2 regions of the Paenibacillus sp. cl130 genome follow, and region 2 is predicted to be linked to the other one. Evidence: predicted binding sites of a transcription regulator. Region 2 holds the regulator's gene; the other holds the start of a gene.
What was found. Region 2 encodes LexA, which represses DNA repair genes until DNA is damaged. Its sites were predicted from a motif close to CGAACATATGTTCG; they were not measured.

Region 1 (3,194 bases), on a different contig from region 2:
TTAACGAGACGACGATGATCATCGTATACGACACGAGACCAGCCCGAACGATAGCATCTCCGATGACGAGACCGCCAACGATTCCAATAGTTTGACCAACCCGACTGGGTAGACGAACCCCGGCTTCTCGTAGCACCTCAAAGATCAATTCAAGCAGCATAGCCTCCACAATCGCTGGGAATGGAACATTTTCCAGTGATTTTTTGATGGTATGCGCCAGCTCTAATGGCAAAATAGCTGGATGAAAAGCAATCGTCGCAATGTAAATGGCAGGTAGCGTAAAAGCGATCAAAAAGCTCATCATTCGAATCGTTCTTAGAAATGAACTAATAATCCAACGACCGTGATAATCATCTGGGCTTTGGTAAAATGCAAAAAAAGAGACGGGAGCTATTAGAGCAGTTGGGCTACCTTCAGCCAAAATCGCTATGCGTCCCTCCATTAGATTGGCGGTCACACGATCCGGTCGTTCCGTGCTGAGTTGTTGAGGGAAGAGGGAAAAAGGGTTGTCCTCAATAAACTCTTGAATAAAACCGGGGGGGAGCACCATATCGGAGGAGATCGCTTTAATTCTCGTTTTCACTGCTTCCACTAGCTCAGGATTAGCCAAGTCTTGAACATAGACAATAGCGATTTTAGTCCGGGTTTTAGATCCCACATAAAAGTAGCGTACAACCAGTGACGGTGTGACAATTTGTTTGCGAATCAGATTCAGATTGATGGATAACTGCTCAATGAATCCATTGTGCGGTCCGCGAATAATCCCTTCGTTTTCTGGTTCGTCCGTACTGCGAGCATACGTTTTTTCGGAAGAAAGGATAAAAAATTCCTCCGCTCCATTTATCATAAAAATGCAATATCCCTGAATAAGCGAATCAGCAGCATTTTGAAGGTCGGTGTCTTTTTGACTGCTTAAGGTAGTGAACATTTGATGAGAGACTGCATCGGTTTTCTCATATAAGGCACTCAGGATATGAGTTTGAATCATCTCCTGATCTACGAGCGAATCAATATAGAGCAGCATACCGTCTTTGCCGTCAACGGAAATCGCCTGCTTTTTTAAATCATCCGTATAAAAAAGGGCTTGCTCAATAAAGGAAACATTCCTACTTAATTCAACGGAAGCTGCGTCATGTCCAGCCAAGAGAGCACCTCCTTTTTGGATGAGATAGGCATAATGTGAGTCAAATGGATTGAGTTTATCCATGATATGGTGACTTATCCATTCTCGAATCACCTTCACTTCACGTAACGCAATAGTTTTATACTAGAATTTAATTTAGGTTGATAAATGGGAGGTGGGTTGGTTATTTTGCAGGGAATGAAAATTAATCGTGCAAGAACTAGAGACGAGATTACAAGGGGGCTTAATCTTGGGTGGGGTCAATTCCCAGATAATGTCCCAGTTTCCGTCGGACCTCGCTGCGGGCAAAGGATGAAAGCATGAAAAAACGCCTTTGATAGCCGCGGCATACATACAAAACCTCTACGCCTTCATGATTTCGGATTTCGCTGTATATTTTAACCCCTAGTGTTTTCATTCGCGCCTTTGTCTCTGCTAATTGAACAGCTACGCGCTGTTGTACTCCAGTCAGGCTACGAACATACAAATCGGGCATTTTTAGAGGAGAGGTATTTATAATACGAATGTCTCGTTCCAGCACATCCAGCACAAGAGTTAGAAGTACACAGATCTTGATCAGCCCTGCGTCTTCTTCAGAAGGCAAAGGAGCTTTATTCTTGTGGTTTAGTGTCTTTTGGTTTGGCATAAAAATCTCCTTTACTCCGAGTAAGAATACAATATATAATCAGTATATAGAACGTATGTTCTGTTTATACCTCCCTCATCATAGGAATTTTTCCATTACTAAAGCAATCATCAATTATTGGAAAAGTGGTAGGGAGCGATATCCTATGTGCCATTGTGTAAAGAATTCATGCGTTTATCGCCAATGACAGTCAAACAGAGTTTATGTTAAGCTATTGGATAAAAACTTACATAAAAGGAGAGATCGTTCTGGCTGCGGTCAGCCTTTACTATTTAACTTAAGAAAGTGGAGAAAGAAGGTATACATATTGTCACGTTCGTTATATGCAGCTTTATTATTGTTGAGCCTCATTTGGGGCGGTTCGTTTATGTTTATCAAGGTGTTGTTGCTACATCAAGTAGGGCCGTGGACGATTGTATTTCTCAGATCCAGCTTTGGATTTATTTTTATCGTCTTATTAATGCTACTTATGCGCAGGCCGTTTGAAATCAAAAGCATTCCGTGGAAATCGGTTGTTCTGGTAGCTTTGGTCAACATGGTTTTGCCATGGACACTGATCGGTTTTAGCGAGACCAGAATAGCTAGCAGCATGGCTTCTGTATTGAATGCCACCACGCCAATATGGACCATGTTGGTGGGGCTTGTTTTTTTCGGGGCTATTTTTCATCGAATGCAGTGGTTAGGAATGGGTCTCGCTTTTGTAGGAATCATTATTTTATTGGGTATTAATCCTGCATCTATTATTTCTGTTGATCCTGTGGGTTTTGGATGTATGCTGCTTGCGACTCTCTGCTACGGATTTGGAACACAGCTCTCCAAACGTTTTCTCTCCAATCTTTCCATGTATCAGGCTACTTTTTCGACACTGTTTGGTGCTGCGGTAGGGGGTGGCATTATGATGGCAATTGTGGAGAGACCTGATTTGTCGATTGTTTCTGACCCAGGTGTATTGGGTTCTCTTACAGGACTGGGAGTTTTGGGATCAGGAGTAGCATATATTTTGTTCAACTACATGATTTTGCGGGGGAGTGCGGAATTTGCTTCTTCGGTGACGTATTTTGTACCAGTAAGTGCCATTGTATGGGGCTTTTTGCTCCTGAATGAACATATCGGCTGGAACGTTCTGACCGGGCTGGTCCTTATACTTGGAGGCGTGTTTATGGCCAACCAGCGTAGAACCGCCAAATTAAGTGAATAATAATCTAAACAGAAATAAAATACGCTTTGGTTATTATATTAAATGTGCATTCGCCAAACCTTCGGTATAATGCGTTAATTCGCACATACAATAAAGCATGCTCACACATAAAATAAAATATGGTGCAGCAAAAAAGCAAGCTGTTTAGCAGGTGACAAGGTGTGGTATAATAAATTATAGAATTATATGCACCACAGAAATGTCGGAGTTTTATTCCACAAAAGAAA
Region 2 (3,194 bases):
AAGAATGCTGCTGCTTTGACTGGGTACTATTTCGCTTCTGTTTTAACCAGTGGAAGCATAGTTGAATATGTCGATGGTATTTAAAAGGAAGGCAACTGAATTTAGCAGTTCTATGGAATTTAGGAGTTGGTGTATCGTTTAACACAAAAAAAGCAGGAAGAATTCTTCCCGCTTTTGCTTGAAAACGATTATTAGCGTCTGCGTTGTCTATCATTTACGCTAAACAGATTAACAGCCAGTGCGTTACCTCTTGCACGCGCAATGGCTCTTTGAGTGGAACGGATGTTTGGTCTTCTTCTTCTCAAATCACGTCTGCAATGTCTTCTGCTCATATTATCACCTCCCTTCAAAGAAATGAAGGTACGGTTAAATCTTAGTGGCGTTTATGCTTACGCTTGGCAATTTTGATATTCAAGGCATTGGTTGCTAGTGCATTTCCGCTTCCTGTTTTAGCAGCTGCGGCTTGAAAGACTTTAACGACCAGATATCTGTTTTTCCCGATGCGATGCTTATACGTTTTAACTCTATTTCTGATCATCTGCATATCTCCTTTGCTTAGTTCTGCTATATACATATGTCAATTGTGATAGTAATGTATCAGCATAAATCTATTAAAAGCAAAAAGAAGCTAGTACCTATATTCCTAATGGTTAATAAAAAAACTCATGCGAACCTGTCTTCGCCTTTTCAACTTTACGTTGCAGGAGAATGTTATAGGCAGGTCGGCATGAGTCTAATAGTGTAGATAAAGATAATAGGCAGTTAGTATGAAAATTATTTACTATTAAGAGTGTTAAGTTTTTTCTCGTAGTACGCCTCTTGGGCAAGAATATGATTCAGTTGTTCAGAGAGCTGTTTATATTCTTGGCTGTCTTCTGGATAATTATTTCTTTCGAAAATTACAGCTTCGAGTTGCTTTTCTAAATACCTGAAATGGATAAGTATTTGTATATACTTAATACGGTCGTAGGTTGTTATGTGGGAGTTCTCTTTTGCATACAAATGATCCATTGTTGGAACTACACAGCTTATGGCGATAAATATCACAACAAACGCTGAAATTATAATTTTTTTCATTTAATTCCTCCTACAGAGCTATAAGTAATTAATATACCATATTTATCTAAAACAAAGAAAGATCTATTAGTTTTGCCCATGACAGTATAGCTGCTCAAGGTCAGTGGGGAATTATTTGAGATGAGGAGGCTGATTTTTAGTAGAAAAAATAGGGATAGGTTGCTGAAATGAAAAAAAAAGTTGTGAGATACATAATAAACATAATAGCAATACAAAACCGGCTTGCCCTAGGCAGCCGGTTTTGTATTAGTGGATAGAATAACGGGGAAGAAAGAACGAGAAATCAGTGGAAGTCCCGGAAGAGTCCTACAACCTTGCCCAAAATGCTGACGTGTGTCAGGCGAAGCGGTTCAAAGGCTGGATTTTCAGGTTGAAGCCGGATATGATCCTTTTCTTTGTAGAAGGTTTTAACTGTAGCTTCGTCTTCATCTGTCATAGCTACAACAATATCACCATTATCAGCGGTCTGCTGCTGACGTACGATTACATAGTCTCCGTTAGCAATACCAGCTTCAATCATGCTTTCGCCTACAACAGATAACATGAATATTTTATCCTCACCAACAAAGTGTTGGGGAAGAGGAAAGTAATCTTCAATATTTTCTGTCGCCGTAATAGGAAGGCCAGCAGTTACTTTGCCGACGACGGGGACACGACTAATGGAGTAATTAATCAAGTTGCTGTTATCCGATTCGTCTTGACCGAGTAACTCAATAGCCCGTGGTTTTGTAGGATCGCGGCGAATGAGTCCTTTTTTCTCTAAACGATCCAAATGACCATGAACCGTAGAACTGGAGGCTAATCCGACAGCCTCGCCTATTTCGCGTACAGAAGGGGGGTATCCCTTTAGACGCACTTCATTGCGGATAAATTCAAGAATGGCCTGCTGGCGGCTCGAAATCTTAGACATACCGTATCAACCCCATTTAGTAACGTTTGGGAAAATTATAGCATAGAACCTCCGTTCGTACAAACATAAGTTCTAAATAATCCCTAAAAATAATTACGAACTTTTGTTCTCTTTTCTATTGAACAAAACAAATGTTCGTGTTATATTGTGAAAACATAAGAACAAACGTTTGGAGGACACAGCCAATGATGAAATATAGCACTTATCAAAGTATTTTTCCGATGAATTTAGAAAATTTACAGGAGACTCGAAAAGAGGGTAGGGCACGTTTTATGCAGATTATTACCAATACTCTTTTACTTAAGCTTCTTATTATAGTGATTGTTGCTTGGATTGCAGGGGCAGGTGTACTTACAGTTTTCGCGGCACCTTCAGCTTCCAAGGAAGAAGTGACTAAACTGACCGTACAACCTGGGGATACGTTGTGGGAGATTGCCGCAAATCATAAACCGGAACGAATGGATACACGGGTATATATAGAAGGAATTGTGCGGATTAACGGTTTGGAGGATCGGGGAGTGCAGGCAGGTCAGGTACTCAAGCTTCCTAACTTCTGATCTATAGACTATTAGAGCTTGTCAGGGAGCGTAATACGGGAGCCTTGACAAGCTCTTTTCTACATGTCAAAGTGTATTATATCTTTGCTTTTATGGAGGGGACACAATTTGGATATAGACAGCTTGGTACAGCGCATTAATGAATTAGCGCGCAAAGCAAAATCCGAGGGTTTGACGGAAGAGGAAGCCACAGAGCGCGCCAATCTTCGGGAAATTTATTTAGGTAACATTCGCCGTAATTTTCGGCAGCAGCTTGAGACGATTGAATTTGTGGACGATGATACATCGAAAGGAAATGACGGGCTGAAGCATTAATGTTGTTAAAATGCCGAAGCCTGCAATTTGCCTTTTGTTTTAGGTACCTTTTATGGTATCTATATAGATCAGCTTTGAGGCAATTGTTTTAATGTAATATATCTGGGAAGGAATTGAGAGATGGCCCGATCATTTGAAAGAAAAGTACGCAAAAACACAGCGCATTTAAATAAATCGCGCAAAAAGCAAGGCATTCAAACCATTAGCGGCGCAGGTTCTACAATGGATATTTTCCGTGGCCGTAACATTACTGTGCCAATTATGCTGGCTGGTCTTTCTGTATTGTACATGCTTATGAGTTACTTTTTGACTAAGACCGGTATGCGAGGGATGGA

Region 1: a site for LexA is predicted at 1,818-1,831, ahead of BM358_RS07905 (YhjD family protein). Genes of this name have one in related genera too.

Annotation. Positions count from the first base shown of each region.
Region 1 covers NZ_FOYG01000002.1:317,073-320,266, reverse strand. Annotated here, with positions in the region: gene BM358_RS07910 (spore germination protein) at 1-1,144, opposite strand, end outside; gene BM358_RS07905 (YhjD family protein) at 1,368-1,769, opposite strand; gene BM358_RS07900 (DMT family transporter) at 2,077-2,967, shown strand.
Region 2 covers NZ_FOYG01000003.1:692,923-696,116, reverse strand. Annotated here, with positions in the region: gene BM358_RS26465 (hypothetical protein) at 192-332, opposite strand; gene BM358_RS26460 (hypothetical protein) at 374-538, opposite strand; gene BM358_RS12225 (hypothetical protein) at 775-1,077, opposite strand; gene lexA (transcriptional repressor LexA) at 1,361-1,987, opposite strand; gene BM358_RS12215 (LysM peptidoglycan-binding domain-containing protein) at 2,176-2,544, shown strand; gene BM358_RS12210 (DUF896 domain-containing protein) at 2,653-2,859, shown strand; gene BM358_RS12205 (hypothetical protein) at 2,980-3,194, shown strand, end outside.